One region of the Gordonia sp. McavH-238-E genome, then DNA from elsewhere that is predicted to be linked to it. Evidence: riboswitches for the same ligand, from Rfam matches in the RefSeq annotation. Region 1 holds a riboswitch; each other region holds the start of a gene.
The links. Region 1 has a riboswitch for cobalamin ahead of metE (5-methyltetrahydropteroyltriglutamate--homocysteine S-methyltransferase). Riboswitches for the same ligand answer to the same signal wherever they lie in the genome.
Positions count from the first base shown of each region.

Region 2: linked by a shared signal. The riboswitch ahead of MHN80_RS14330 (iron ABC transporter permease) and the one ahead of metE (5-methyltetrahydropteroyltriglutamate--homocysteine S-methyltransferase) in region 1 are both predicted to bind cobalamin.
Region 3: linked by a shared signal. The riboswitch ahead of MHN80_RS06670 (CbtB-domain containing protein) and the one ahead of metE (5-methyltetrahydropteroyltriglutamate--homocysteine S-methyltransferase) in region 1 are both predicted to bind cobalamin.

Region 1 is NZ_JAKRFE010000002.1:57,041-62,195, reverse strand. It holds gene MHN80_RS02690 (pyruvate carboxylase) at 1-463, shown strand, start outside; gene metE (5-methyltetrahydropteroyltriglutamate--homocysteine S-methyltransferase) at 580-2,874, opposite strand; cobalamin riboswitch at 3,020-3,245, opposite strand; gene MHN80_RS02680 (iron chaperone) at 3,334-3,678, opposite strand; gene infA (translation initiation factor IF-1) at 3,928-4,149, shown strand; gene rpmJ (50S ribosomal protein L36) at 4,268-4,381, shown strand; gene rpsM (30S ribosomal protein S13) at 4,592-4,960, shown strand; gene rpsK (30S ribosomal protein S11) at 4,960-5,155, shown strand, end outside.
Region 2 is NZ_JAKRFE010000008.1:222,150-227,304, reverse strand. It holds gene MHN80_RS14340 (hypothetical protein) at 1-530, opposite strand, end outside; gene MHN80_RS14335 (YdeI family protein) at 576-1,148, shown strand; cobalamin riboswitch at 1,296-1,446, shown strand; gene MHN80_RS14330 (iron ABC transporter permease) at 1,470-2,555, shown strand; gene MHN80_RS14325 (ABC transporter ATP-binding protein) at 2,552-3,403, shown strand; gene MHN80_RS14320 (ABC transporter substrate-binding protein) at 3,400-4,470, shown strand; gene MHN80_RS14315 ((2Fe-2S) ferredoxin domain-containing protein) at 4,467-5,155, shown strand, end outside.
Region 3 is NZ_JAKRFE010000004.1:66,690-71,844, reverse strand. It holds gene MHN80_RS06675 (ATP-dependent helicase) at 1-2,441, opposite strand, end outside; cobalamin riboswitch at 2,503-2,639, shown strand; gene MHN80_RS06670 (CbtB-domain containing protein) at 2,715-2,951, shown strand; gene MHN80_RS06665 (CbtA family protein) at 2,993-3,823, shown strand; gene MHN80_RS06660 (histidine phosphatase family protein) at 3,843-4,334, shown strand; gene MHN80_RS06655 (acyl-CoA dehydrogenase family protein) at 4,451-5,155, shown strand, end outside.

The sequences.
Region 1 (5,155 bases):
GGAACTCTACGGCGACACCTCTCGGTTGTCGGCCAACCAGTTCTTCTACGGCCTGCGCTACGGCGAGGAGCATCGCGTCGAACTCGAACCAGGCGTCGAACTGCTCATCGGGCTCGAGGCGATCAGCGAACCCGACGAGAAGGGTATGCGCACCGTCATGTGCATCCTCAACGGGCAGCTGCGGCCGGTGCAGGTGCGTGACCGATCGGTCGACGCCGAAGTCGCCGCCGCGGAGAAGGCCGATCGGTCCAACCCCCGCCACGTCGGAGCGCCCTTCGCCGGTGTGGTGTCGCTGAGTGTCGGTGTCGGCGACGAGGTCGCAGCCGGAGCTGCGATCGGCACCATCGAGGCGATGAAGATGGAGGCGACCATCACCGCGCCGGTCGGCGGAAAGGTCACTCGGCTGGCGATCGACTCGGTCACTCAGGTCGCCCCCGGCGACCTGCTCCTCGAAATTGGTTGACGCACAACGGACCTGGGCTGGGTGTTCATCACGCAACGCTCCTACCACGACAACGGCCGTCGCACTCATGGGCGAGTGCGACGGCCGTTGTCGTATCGGGTGTCGTATTGGATGCCTCAGACAAGCGTTTCGCGGAGACGCGTGGCCGCGGCCACCATGTTGGTGAGCGAATCGACGACCTCAGGGGTGGCGCGGGTCTTCAGACCGCAGTCCGGGTTGACCCACAGGCGCCTGGCGCCGACGCTCGACAATGCCGAGGACAGGGCAGTGAAGATCTCGTCCTGCTCCGGCACACGCGGTGAGTGGATGTCGTAGACACCCGGGCCGACCGCGTTGCGGAAGCCGGCCTCGTCGAGGTCGTCGAGCACCTCCATGTGCGACCGCGCCGCCTCGATCGAGGTGACGTCGGCGTCGAGGTCGGCGATCGCTCCGATGACCTCGCCGAATTCCGAATAGCAGAGGTGCGTGTGGATCTGCGTATCGTCGCGGACCCCGGAGGTCGCGATGCGGAACGCCCGAACGGCCCACTCCAGGTACGCGGGCTTGTCCGCGTCGCGCAGCGGCAGCAACTCGCGCAGAGCGGGTTCGTCGACCTGGATGATGCCGACCCCGGCCTCCTCCAGGTCGACGGTCTCGTCGCGAATGGCGAGCGCGATCTGATCGGCAGACGTCGACAGCGGCTGGTCGTTGCGGACGAACGACCAGGCGAGGATGGTGACCGGACCGGTCAGCATGCCTTTGACGGGCTTGCTGGTCAGCGTCTGGGCGTATGTGATCCAGTCGACGGTCATCGGCCCGGTACGAGAGACATCGCCGTACAGGATCGGCGGACGCACGCAACGCGAACCGTAGGACTGCACCCAGCCGTTGGCCGTGGCGAAGTATCCCTCGAACTGCTCGGCGAAATACTGCACCATGTCGTTGCGCTCGGGTTCCCCGTGCACGAGGACGTCGAGGCCGATGGATTCCTGCAACGCGACGACGTCGGCGATCTCCGCCTTCATCCGGTTCTCGTACTCGGCGCGATCGATCTCCCCCGACCGGAGCGCGGCCCGCGCCAGGCGGATGGCGGAGGTCTGCGGGTAGGAGCCGATCGTGGTGGTCGGCAACGGAGGCAACCCCAAGCGATTCAGTTGAGCGGTGAGTCGTTGCTCGGCGGGGCCCCGCTGGGCATCGGCATCGGTGATCGCATCCAGTCGTGCACGGACCTCGGCGTTGTGCAGGCGGGGATCGGTGGCCCGGGTGGCCAACGCCATCGTGCTCTCCGAGAACGCAGCGGCCTGGGCGGCGCGTCCCTCACGCAACGCCGATGACAGCACCGCGACCTCGCGGAACTTTTCGGCGGCGAACGCGAGCCAACCCCGAAGGTTGGTGTCGAGTTCGTCCTCCGCCTCCACTGTGTAGGGCACGTGCAGCGTGGAGCACGACGTCGACACGGCGACCGAGCGGGCGGACCCGAGCACGGTGGCCAGAGTCGCCGCGGCCTGGTCCAGGTCGGTGCGCCACACGTTGCGACCGTCCACGACGCCGGCGATCAGCAGCTTGTCCGCCATGCCCGGGGTGCCGGCCACGGTCTCCACCGAGCCCTCGACGAGGTCGACGGCGATGGCCTCGATCGGGGTCCGGGCCAGATACGCCAGGCGGTCGCCGGCATCGCCGAAGTAGGTTGCCACCGCGATGGCGGGACGCTGCTCGACCGAACCCAGGGCGTTGTACACGGCTTCGGCGCGGGGACCCAGGTCGGTGTCTGCATCGGTGACCAGGACGGGCTCGTCGAACTGAACCCACTCGACGCCGGCCTCGGCCAGTTGCGTCAGCAGATCGCGGTACAGCGGGACCAGCTCACCCAGGCGATCGAGTGGCGCACCCGCTCCGTCGATCGCCTTGGACAGGGCCAGGAAGGTGACCGGCCCGACGACGACCGGACGGGCCGGTATCCCGAGTTCCCTGGCCTCGGTGACCTCGGCCAGGACCTTCTCGGGCTTGAGCGCGAACGTGGTGCTCGGCCCGATCTCGGGGACCAGGTAGTGGTAATTGGTGTCGAACCATTTGGTCATCTCGAGTGGGGTCACCTCGGCGGTTCCGCGGGCCGCCGCGAAGTAGCGATCGAGCGGATCGTCGATCTCGGCGAACCTCGGCGGCAGTGCGTCGACGAGGACCGTGGTGTCGAGCACCTGGTCGTAGTACGAGAACGTGTTGACCGGGACGGAGTCGTGGCCGGCCTCGGTGAGCTCGGCCCACTGCTCGCTGCGTAGGCGCTGCGCGACGGTGGCGAGCTCGGTCCGGTCGATGCGGCCGGACCAATAGCTTTCGACGGCCCTCTTCAGTTCGCGCCGGGGGCCGATGCGTGCGGTGCCGAGGACGGTGGTGGTGAACGGTGCCGCGGAGCTGCGGCGGACGGTGTCGGACATGGACGTCGACTTCTCCTACTGACGGTGGATGGTTCACCGCCCAGCAGGGGAGATCGATCGGACCCACGTCACGCCCGGCAGAGGGCGCGCGACGATCGCCGGTTCGACCTGCGCCCAATCCTCGAGGCGGCGAGCCACCGGACGCGGCGCGTCCGGTACACCTGGCAGGTCTTCGGGCTCACCGTCGCTCTCGATCGAGATCCCTCTGATCGAAGTTCCTACTGACCGTCGCTTCCCAAGCCGGAGCTCAGTGCTGATGACGGTGGTCGTTACGGCATACCGCTGCGGGGACAGCTCCGGATTCGAACCGGATTCCCTCTCGTCCGCCGGCGGGATGCCGGCGACTCGACGCCGCGGACGGAGAGCTGACACGACCTCCGACGCGGCGAACCACATGCGTCATCGACCCTAGCCCAGCAAAGTCGACCCGCTGAACACTGGTAGTTCGACGTCGGGCGGTCAGCCGTCGATCTGATCGCGCCGAAACGACATCATCGCGCGGATCGCATCGTCGGAAGGAGGAGTCCCCGGCTGGAACCGAACGGTGCCCTTCTCCACGTCGAAACCGTCGAGGAACGGCCGCCCGGCGTCGACCGCCTCCGGGCTGAACGGGTACAGACCGATGTGCTTCTTGGTCCGCATCACCGAGAGGAGCGGGCTCCCGCGATATGTCAGGGCCGGCATGCCGTAGCCCTTGCCTTGAGCGGTGTCGGGGACCGCGGTGCGGGCGACGTCATAGATGCGTCCGACCACCTCGCGGTCGGCGGGGTCGAGTCCGTCGAGATAGTCGTCGACAGTGCCCATCCGGTGCGGCCTCTCTCCGTGGCGCTGAGCACGCATTTGGCCTGGCCTGCTCGTTCGCGTAACATTGATCGTCGGTGCGCATCGCGTGCCGGGCATCAGCGTGTCAGCACGTGGGCCCGGTCGGCGCACACCGGGTGCAGGTCCTCGCGGACCGGTGCCCACACCCTAACGGACAAACACTGATTCAACCCGGCCGATGCGCCGCGGCATCACCCGGATGTCGTGGTCACGGCCAGGATCGCGGAGGACATGGCGAAGAAAGACGGGGCCATCGAGGTCGAGGGTCGAGTGATCGAACCCCTGCCCAATGCGATGTTTCGTATTGAGCTGGAGAACGGACACAAGGTTCTCGCCCACATCAGCGGCAAGATGCGGCAGCACTACATCCGCATCCTGCCCGAGGATCGGGTCGTCGTGGAACTCTCGCCCTACGACCTGGCTCGTGGGCGAATCGTGTACCGCTACAAGTGAGACTTTCCCGGCGATGCCGGGGACAGACTTCCCGGACATCCGTTCGGGAGGAGACCGACACCCACGTGCACGGCCGCTTTCGGCGTGCGCGCGGGCGAGCCGAGCAGGAGAGATTGACGTGAAGGTTCAGCCGAGCGTCAAGCCGATCTGCGAGAAGTGCAAGGTGATCCGCCGCAACGGTCGGGTCATGGTGATCTGCGAGAACCTGCGTCACAAGCAGCGTCAGGGCTGATCACGCGCACCCTCCGGGTCGCTTGAGTCAGAACAACTGAAGACCGACAACTGAACACACAAGGACCTCCCAACACCAGCGGCGACAGACGCGTCACCGCCTACCTCCGGATCAGAGGCCGGAGCCCACGAGGCCGGACACACGGTTCGGCACCAGCTCGCGGGACGGACTGGGAGCAGACCTCTGAGAATCGAAAAGGAAATCCGCCACATGGCACGTGTTGCTGGTGTGGATCTCCCCCGCGAGAAGCGGCTGGAGATCGCACTGACCTACATCTATGGAGTTGGGCGTACCACCTCCAAGGAGATCCTCGAGGGAACGGGCCTGAGCCCCGACCTGCGAGCCAAGGATCTCACCGACGCAGACGTCTCGAAGCTGCGTGAGTACATCGAAGCCTCGGTGAAGGTCGAGGGTGACCTGCGTCGCGAGGTGCAGGCCGACATCCGTCGCAAGATCGAGATCGGCTGCTACCAGGGTCTGCGCCACCGTCGTGGCCTGCCTGTGCGCGGACAGCGCACCAAGACCAATGCCCGCACTCGCAAGGGCCCGAAGAAGACCATCGCCGGGAAGAAGAAGTAATGCCTCCGAAGTCACGTAGCGCAGGCCCCAAGAAGGGCACCCGCCGTCGCGATAAGAAGAACGTCCCGCACGGCCACGCGCACATCAAGTCGACGTTCAACAACACCATCGTGTCGATCAGCGACCCCAGCGGCAACATCATCAGCTGGGCATCGTCGGGCCACGTCGGTTTCAAGGGTTCGCGCAAGAGCACCC
Region 2 (5,155 bases), on a different contig from region 1:
TTGCGTGCCCGGTCCAGGGCTTCGCGTTCGACGGGTGAGAAGTCGGTTTGCCTGCGCCGCCGGGACTCTCGTTCGGCTGCGTCGAATGCCGCGGCGTATTCGCCCACAGCGTCGCGGTACTCGGCGAAGTCTGCCGGGGACATCGAATCAGGCAGCGGCGCCTTGGCGCCCGGCTCGGGTCGCAGATCGTCGGCGCGGACCCGGGCGCGGTGGAACGCGAGGGTCAGCGGTTCTCGCATGTCGGTCATCATCGGGTACTCGATGAGCGTCGCGAGATCGAGCTCGTAACCGAACCACTTCTCGTTCAGCGAGTCGTGCTGGCGGAGGGTCCGGCGCACCTGGTCGGCCGACGTCGTCGTGAGTTTGAGCTGCTCGGTCTGCGCGTTCGCCTTGATCCGGGCGAGCTCGATCTTGTCCTTGCGCCGCTTCTCGTTGTACTTCCCGATCGACCCCGCCCACCCGCCGACGACAGCGCCGATGGGGAAGATCAGCCACCAGTTGTCCGTCGCGAAGCTGACGATCTCGTTCACGGCTCAACTGTACCGAGACGAGGCCCGGCTGATTAGGGTGAACGCATGGCCGACCCCGATGCGCCGAAGCTCGCCGTGGACACGATCGAGGCATGGCGAGAGTGGTTGCGGGACAACCACGACTCATCCGGCGGCGTGTGGCTGGTGTTCTGGCGCAAGGGATCGGGCCGGGAACCGATCGACTACGACGAGTGCGTTCGCGAGGCGCTGTGCTGGGGCTGGATCGACGGCCACACCCGCGTCATCGACGACCGCCGCCGCGGCATGTGGTTCACCCGGCGCGGACGCAACAGCGGATGGTCGGCGTCGAACAAGGCGCGTGTCGCCGACCTCGCGGCCGCCGGTCGGATTCAGCCCGCCGGCCAGGCCGTGATCGACGACGCCCAGGCCCGCGGCCTCTGGACCATGTTCGACGACGCCGAGGCGCTGATCGAGTCCCCCGAACTCGCCGCCGCGCTCGACGCCGACCCCGTCGCGCGCGCCAACTGGGATACGTTCCCGCCGAGCGCCCGCAAATTCGGGTTGTCGCAGCTGGCCATGGCGAAGCGACCGGAGACCAAGACGAAACGCATCGCCGGCCTCGTCGAGCGGGCGGCGCGCAACGAGCGGCCGGCCTGACCCTTCGTGACACGCCCTCCGCAGGCTCCGGGCGCTCCTCCGACGCAGGGAGCGGTGGGTGTGTGGTTCTTTCGGATCAGGCAGCGGAGGTGACGCGTCCTCCGCAGGCTCCGGGCGTTGTCGCCAGCGTCGTCGGGGCGCGGTGTCGGAGACTGTCGGGTATGTCGTACTCTCGTCGCATCGAGATCCCTGGGAAGCCGGTTCGACTCCGGCGCGGTCCCGCCACTGTGAACTCGGCGCGTCGATGACCTCGACGCACTGACTCAGCCAGATACCAGCCTCGATGCTGCTTGTCACGCCACGAGGATGGACCGACGACACATGACGATCGATGGTGCCCGCAGGGCGCCGGTACTGCCGCGCACGCACAGACGCACGAGACGACGCCGTCCCGTGGTCGTGGTTCTCGTCGTGCTCGGGTTGGCCCTGGCCGCTGGGTTTCTCGCCCTGTGTTCGGGCGCCGAAGTGTTGCCCGTGTCCACGGTCGTCGACGTGATCGCCTCACGGTTCGGTGGGCCTGCCGTCACGCGCACCCAGCTTGCGATCGTCTGGGACATCCGGATGCCGCGAATTCTGCTCGGTCTGGTGGTCGGCGCGGGCCTCGCCGTCGCGGGGGTGCTGGTCCAGACGCTGGTCCGCAATGCGCTGGCCGACCCGCACCTTCTCGGCGTCTCGTCTGGTGCGGCAGTCGGGGCGACATCGGTGATCACCACCGGGTTCCTCGCCGGCTTCGGGTTGTGGTCGCTGAGTCTCGGAGCGATGGCAGGCGCATTGGGAGCCGCGCTGCTCGTCTTCGCGATCACCATGAGCCAGGGTGGTATCACTCCGCTCCGGTTGGTGCTGACCGGAACCGTTGCCGCATCAGCGCTGTCCGCCATCGCCAGCTTCCTCGTGCTGCGCACCAACGATTCGCAGGCGGCTCAATCGGTCCTGTTCTGGTTGCTCGGCAGCCTCGCCGGCGCATCATGGAGCAAGCTGCTGCTGCCGGTTTCGGTCGTCCTGATCTGTACCGCCGTCGCTTTCGCACTCCACGGGTGGCTCGACGCCCTGTCCGCCGGGCCCGATGTCGCCGTGGCGGTCGGGGTGAGGGTCCCGCTGCTGCGAAACCTGCTGTTCGGCCTGCTCGCGGTGATGGTCGGCACGATGGTCGCGGTGTCCGGGGCCATCGCCTTCGTGGGCCTGGTGATCCCGCACATCGCACGCATCCTCGTCGGTTCCCGACACCGCTGGGTCCTGCCCACCGCCGCCCTGATCGGCGCGGTCTTTCTGGTTCTCGTGGATGTGATCGCGCGAATCGCATTGCGGCCAGTCGAGATCCCGCTCAGCGTGGTCACCGGGGTCATAGGTGCGCCGCTGTTCCTGTTCATCCTCGGGCGGCGCCGCTACCAGTTCGGTTCCTCAGCATGAGCCGCCCACCGGTCGGGATCGTCGTATCCGGGATCGAGGTGTGGATCGACGGTCATGCTGTGCTGCAGGACATCTCGCTCGATGCGCCGGCCGGTGGCATCGTCGGTCTCGTCGGACCGAACGGCTCCGGCAAGTCGACCCTGCTCAGGTCGGTCGTCGGCTTGCTCCGACCCCGGCGAGGGACGATCACCGTCGACGGCCGGGCGACAGAGTCGATGAGCGTCCGCGAGCGAGCGAGGCAGATCGCGTTCGTGCCCCAAGAAGTCGACCTACCCGCCGACATGCTCGTACACGAATACGTCGCGTTGGGGCGGCTTCCCTATTCGTCGCCGTGGAGCATGGGCCGCTCCGGTGACCGGGCCGCGGTGGGACGCGCACTGCGATCGGTCGGCATGGCGGACCACGCGTATTCCGCTGTCGACCACCTCTCCGGTGGTGAACGACGCCGCGTCGCCCTCGCACGAGGACTCGCCCAGGACTGCGGCGTTCTGGTTCTCGACGAACCGACCAATCACCTCGACATCCGGCACCAGCTGGACCTTCTGGCGCTCGTGCGAACGTTGGGAACCACGGTCCTCGTGTCGCTTCACGACCTCGATCTGGCTGCTCGCCACTGTGATTCGGTGTACGTGCTCGAGGACGGACGAATACGGGCGCATGGCGACGCCGCCGCCGCGCTCGATCCCGCAATCGTCGCCGAGGTCTTCGGCGTCGCCGCCCACCGGATTCTCAACAGCGCGACCGGCCGAACACATCTGGTGTTCGAACCGACGCCGGGCTCGCCGCTGGAACCGGTCCACACCGACCATTCACCAACCGATTCGACACCGAAGATGGAGACACGATGACGAGCACCACCACCTGGCGATCCCGTGTGCCGTTCGCGACAGCCACGCTCGCCACGGCCCTCGTGCTGGCCGCTTGCAACGCCACGCCGCCGACCGACGAAGCGGCAGAACGAGAGTCGGAGACGCTGATCAACTGTGGCGCCGAGGTGGCCTACGAGGTGCCGGTCGAGCGCGTGGTCGCAACGAGCAACGGGGCCAACGTCGGAACGATTCTCAAGGTCGGGGGACTCGACAAGCTGGCCGCGGTGTCCCTGAACAAGAACAATGATGCGGTGATGGAGTCGATGTTCGGCCCGGGGATCGCCGGCGTTCCCCACCTCGAGGGCAGCACCATCACCATGGAGACGGTACTCGGCGCGGACGCCGATCTGGTGGTCGGTTCCTACAGCGGACTGTTCAAGGGCGCATCTGGTGTGACCCCCGAGTCGTTGCAGGCCAACGGCATTGCGTCGTACGTCATCTCCGACAGCTGCCGTCAGGGCGGTGACGCCCCGGACAAGCTCGGCACCATGGATCCTTGGGATGCGTTACGCGCCGATGTGAAGAACTACGGAATTCTCTTCGGGACCGAGGAGACAGCCACCGCTGCCGGGACAGAACTGGACGACCGGCTACGCCGGTTGCAGAGCGCGCCGCGACCGGCGGCAGCCCCGCGGGTCCTGATCTATGACAGCGGTGAGGAGGACCTGTACACCAGCGGTGGCAACGGAGCGCCGAACGGGATCATCGATGTCGCGGGCGGGGCGAATGTCTTCGCCGACGTCGACAACACCTGGTTCCGGGCGAGTTGGGAAACCGTTGCCTCGGCAGACCCGGATGTCATCGTGATCATGGACTACAAGAAGAGTCCGGACGAAGTCCAGGGCAAGATCAACGCCATCAAGGCCCGGGCAGGACTCCGTGACACCGCGGCTGTCCGGGACAACCGGTTCGTGGTCCTGCCGCTGGCGATGTTCACCTCCGGCTACCCGAACATCTATGGCGCCGAAGAGCTGCGGAAGTCCCTCGAGGAGTACGGATTGGTCCCCGGCAGCGGGATCGACTTCGCGGAGACGCTCGGCGGATGACCACCTCGACGGACTGCCGGATCGTCGTCGTGCTCCGCCCGACGGTGAGCGGACTGGACGAGGCGTCGGCGGTGGCGATGGTCGACCGACTGCGGGCGCGCAGTGCCCGTGATGTCGGGCTCGCCTACCTGGACATCTCGACACCCACCGTCCATGACGAGCTCGACCGCGCGGCCGGTGACGGGCTTTCGGCCGTCAACCTCGTCCCGGTGGCGATCCCGCGCGACAAGTACCTGGTGACCTGGACCAAGCGGGCGGTGGCGAACTGGCGGGAGAGTCGGTCCGGTGTCGGTCTCGACATCTCGATCATCGAACCGGACATCGCCGGAGCGGTGGTCGCCGACCTCGCCGACGCCATCGAGCGGGTTCCTGCCGAGGACATCCGAGTATCACCGGCGTCCTATCACAGTCCGGCCTGGTCGGTGATCGAGGATCACGACCGACACGTGCTCGTCTGTAAAGGCCCGCGCTGCATGGCCTATGGTGCCGGACCACTTCACCGCCAACTCACCGCGACCTCCAAGGGGACCCCGACCAAGGTCACCGGCACAGGCTGCCTGAGTCCCTGCAACCTGGGCCCGCTCGCGATCGTCAACCCGGCCGGGGAGTGGTACGGCCGTCTCGAACCTGCCCACGCCGTGGACCTGGTCGCCGGGGCCGGGCCGAATGCGAACCGACTGCCACG
Region 3 (5,155 bases), on a different contig from region 1:
ATCGGGAAGTCGGGGAACTTGGAGGCGACGGACAGCAGTTGGGCGCTGCGCTGGCGCTGCTGCCACAGCGGGGCACGCCGTCCGGGGTCGCGTCGCGGCAACAACAGTGCGCGAGCGGCGCATTCGCGGAACCGGGAGGCGAACATCGACGAGTCCGCGAGACCGTCGGTCACGAGCTGCTCGACCTCGTCCGGGTCGAGGAGGAACACGTCGGCACCGGGCGGGGCGTCGTCGGTGTCGGGCATGCGCAGGATGATCCCGTCGTCGGAGGCCGTGGTGGCACCCTCGATGCCCAGGGTCTCCAGCAGGCGCTGCGAGATCGCGCTCGCCCAGGGTGCGTGGACACGTAAACCGTAGGGGGAGTGCAGGATCACCCGCCAGTCGCCGAGCTCGTCACGGAACCGCTCGACCACCAGGGTGCGGTCGGTGGGGAGGTGTCCGGTCGACTCCCGCTGCTCGGCGATGAGGGTCTCGAGGTTGGTGCGGGCGTTGTCGGTGAGGCCGAGGCGTTCGGCATGGTCGTCGAGCTTGCCGGGGTCGGCGATCGCACCGGTGAACGCACCGATCGCAGCGCCGAGTTCGGCGGGGCGTCCGATCGCGTCGCCGATCCAGAACGGCAACCGGCCCGGCTGACCGAACGCGGGGGAGACCAGGACGCGGTCGTGGGTGATGTCCTCGATCCGCCAGCTGGTCGCGCCGAGTGCGAAGACGTCGCCGACACGCGACTCGTAGACCATCTCCTCGTCGAGTTCGCCGACGCGCGTTGCCTTCTCGCCGACCATGAACACACCGAAGAGGCCGCGGTCGGGGATGGAACCGCCCGAGGTGACCGCGAGCCGCTGCGCTCCGCGCCGGCCGGTGATCACCCCGGCGTCGCGGTCCCAGTTCACCCGCGGGCGCAGTTCGGCGAACTCGTCCGACGGAAAACGACCCGCGATCAGGTCGAGGGTCGCGTCGAAGACGCCCCGGCCCAGTTCGCGATAGGGCGCCGCGCGGCGAATCACCTCGTACCAGTGGTCGACCTCGAGGTCGTCGACCGCGGCGGCCGCGATGGTCTGCTGGGCGAGGATGTCGAGGGGATTCTGCGGGACCTTGATCTCCTCGATCGCCCCGTCGAGCATGCGGCTCACCGTCACGGTGCAGTGCAGGAGATCGGTGCGGTGCTTCGGGTACAGGATGCCCTGGCTGATCTCGCCGACCTGGTGGCCGGCGCGGCCGATGCGCTGCAGCCCGCTGGCCACCGACGGCGGGGACTCCACCTGGATCACGAGGTCGACCGCGCCCATGTCGATGCCGAGTTCGAGGGAGCTGGTCGCGACGACGCAGGACAGGCGCCCGGCCTTCAGGTCGTCCTCGATCTGGGCGCGCTGCTCCTTGCTGACCGAGCCGTGATGCGCGCGGGCCAGGACGGGTTCGGCGCCCGAGCTCGCGCCGCTGCCCATGACGAACGCGGGGGCGCCGCCGGCGACCGACGGATTGCCGGTCGGTTCGGCCGGCTGCCCGTGGCGTTCGGCGTGGATCTCGTTGAGCCGGGCGGTGAGTTTCTCGGCGAGGCGCCGGGAGTTGGCGAACACGATCGTCGCCCGGTTGGCCTCGATCTGGTCGACGATCGAGGCCTCGACGTACGGCCACAGCGACCCGGCGGTCGGGGAGAACGCGTCGTCGAGTGCGGCGGGGTCGGCATCGGACACCGGGGGTGGGATGTTGGCCATGTCCTCGACCGGAACATCGACGCGGAGGTCGAACGTCTTGTCGGCCTTGGGCTTGACCACCTGACACGGCGCGGCGCCGGACAGGAACCCCGCCACCACCTCCGGCGGCCGGACGGTCGCCGACAACCCGATCCGCTGCGCGGGCTTCTCGAGCAGCTCGTCGAGTCGTTCGAGGGTCAGCGCGAGGTGCGTACCGCGCTTGGTGGCGGCGACCGCGTGCACCTCGTCGACGATGACGGCCTGGACGCCGGTGAGGCTCTCTCGCGCGGCCGACGTGAGCATCAGATACAGCGACTCCGGCGTCGTGATCAGGATGTCGGGCGGTGTCTTGACCAGTGCGCGGCGGTCCGCGGCGGAGGTGTCACCGGACCGGACGCCGACGGTGATGTTCGGTTCGGGCAGGTTGAGCTCCTGAGCCGCCCGCGTGATGCCGGTCAGCGGGGCCCGCAGGTTGCGTTCGACGTCGACGGCCAATGCCTTGAGCGGCGAGATGTAGAGGACCTTGGTGCCGGCGGGCCGCGAGTCCGGGTCGGCGGCGAGGCGGTCGAGGGCCCACAGGAACGCGGCGAGGGTCTTGCCCGATCCGGTGGGGGCGATGACCAAGGTGTGCGAGCCGTCGGCGATCGACGTCCACGCACCCTTCTGCGCGGCGGTGGGAGCGGTGAAGGCGCCGGAGAACCACCGTCGGGTGGGGGCGGTGAAGCGGTCGAGCACCGAAGCGCGGGGCATCTCTCCACTATGTCTCACGCGTACGACAGAGCGCGGTATAGAGTCATCCCACGCCTGTGCGGGGAATCCGGTGAGAGTCCGGAACGGTCGCGCCACTGTGAACGCTGCCCATATCGACACCGTAGATATGTCGACGCGGTCGACGTGTCGACATATCGACGCGGTCGATGGTGACGGGGTGACGTGAGTCAGGATGCCGTGCCGGCGCGTAGCAGTCCTCCGGACTGCTACACCACGACATCTCCGACGCGAGATCGGCGAAAGGACCCCACCATGACAGCTCCCCGCACTGTTGCAGCCGTACAGGCCGCCCCGGCCCGTGCCCTGCCCGTACCGAACCTGTCGGTCGCGAGTGCAGCCCTCTGGCTCAGCCTGACCGTGCTCCTGGCGGGTCTCGCCTACTACTTCCTCGGGTACGACCAGGGCGTCGTGTCCGTCTTCGGCTCCGACACCCACGTCCACGAGTTCGTGCACGACGCACGCCACTTCCTCGGCTTCCCCTGCCACTGAGCCGGCCTGACCGGCCGTATCCCACAGGAAGCCAAGTACATATGGAGAAGAAATTCATCGGCGCCGGCCTGCTCGCAGGTCTGATCGCCGGAATCGTCTCGTTCGTGTTCGCCCGGTTCTACCTCGAACCGGTCGTCGCCAAGGCCATCGACTACGAAGGCGCCCGTTCGGAGGCCGAGGAGGCACTGGCCCACGCCGCCGAACCGGGTGGCCACACGCACGGTGAGGGCGGCGAGCTGTTCACGCGGGCCATGCAGGAGAACCTCGGCGCCGGTGTCGGCAACGTCGTGTTCGCGGTGTGCATGGGTGCGTTCTTCGCGGTGGCGTTCACGGTGCTCTGGAGTCATCTCGGCAGTCGCCATCCGGCGACCGACCCGCGCGCGGTCGCGGGTGTGCTCGGCGCGATCGGTTTCGTCGCCGTGTTCGCCGTTCCGTTCTTCGCCTACCCGGCGAATCCGCCCGCCGTCGGCGACGACGACACCATCGGCGAGAGGACCGGAGCCTTCCTCACCATCAGTGTGGCGTCGGTGATCCTGGCCATCGCGGCCGTGGTCCTGGCGTTGTGGCTGCGTCCGCGGATCGGCGGATTCGTCTCGGCCGTCGCCGCTGTCGCGGCCTACCTGGCCGGCATCGCGATCGTGCTCGCGTTCCTGCCGTCCTTCAGCGAGGTCCCCGAGCCGGTTCGCAACGACGCGGGTCAGATCGTGTTCCCGGGCTTCCCCGGTGACGTGATCGGGGACTTCCGGGTCTACGCCATCGCCAACCAGGTGATCCTGTGGACGGTTCTCACCGTGGTGTTCGCCCTGCTGCTGGGGGCGATGGCGCGCTCGCGTACCGCCGACCGCGCCCCGGCGGTCGCCGCCCAGCACTGAGGCGGCGATCGTTTCGCGCATGCAGATCATCACCGCCGGTCGCACCGGCCCCAATCGGTCGGTGCGATTCGGCGGTGATCCGGTTCTGGACGAGCGGGGCCGCCGGGACGTGCTCCGCCTGGCCGCGACTTCCGCGCGCACGATCGACAGTTGCGGTCCGGAGATCGCGACCCGGGAGACCGCCGAACTCCTGGGTGCCTCCGACGCCCTCGTCGACGACGCCCTGCGAACGCTGGACGTCGGAACGTGGGCCGGGCGGACTCCGGAGGAGATCGATCCCGCCGATCTCGGCGCATGGTTCGCCGATCCCGGTGCCCGGCCACACGGGGGTGAGAGTGTCGAGGATTTCGTCGGCCGAGTCCACGCCTGGCGCGTCGGGCACTCCGGGCTCGCCGACCGTTGTGTGGTGGTGGCGATGCCGGTTGCCCAAGCCCTGCTGTGCCCGGACGCAGAGCGGTTCTTCGCCCACGAGGTCCGCCCCGCGACCATCTACACCTGCGCGAACACCTGATAGGAACAGATTCGCGACGGCGTACCTAGACATCGGCAGTGACTCCTGACACAGTTGGGGACGACGAAACTGAAACATGTTCGCCCCCGGGCGGACACCGGTCTGGGAGTGTGACGATGTTCGAGTGGTCCGATGAAGATCTGATGGTTCGGGACGCCTTGCGGGCGTTCATCGACAAGGAGATCCGGCCCCATCTCGACGAACTCGAGTCCGGCGTCCTGCCGCCGTACGACATCACCCGCAAGCTGTTGTCGAGCTTCGGTGTCGATGCCATGGCCAAGGATGCGCTCGAGAAAGAACTCGAGGCAGAAGCCAAGGGGGAGAAGAAGAAGTCCTCCGGCGACGGCGGCGGCATGGGTGGCTCGATGTTCATGATGGTCAACATCGAACTCGCGGGTGTGTGTCTGGGCCTCGTCGCGTCGCTGGGTGTGAGCATGGGGTTGACCGCCTCGACCATCCGCGGCAAGGGCACGCTGGCGCAGAAGAAGCGGTGGCTGCCCGAGCTGGTGACCATGGAGAAGGTCGGCGCCTGGGCGATCACCGAACCCGACTCCGGGTCGGATGCGCTCGGCGGCATGAAGACCACGGTTCGTCGTGACGGTGACGACTACATCCTGAACGGGCAGAAGACCTTCATCACGAATGGCCCCTACGCCGACACCATCGTCGTGTTCGCCAAGCTCGACGACGGCAGCGGAACGCCGATGCGCGACCGCAAGGTGCTGTCGTTCGTGCTGGACAAGGGTATGCCGGGGCTCACCCAGGGCAAGCCGTTCAAGAAGATGGGCATGATGAGTTCGCCGACCGGTGAGCTCTTCTTC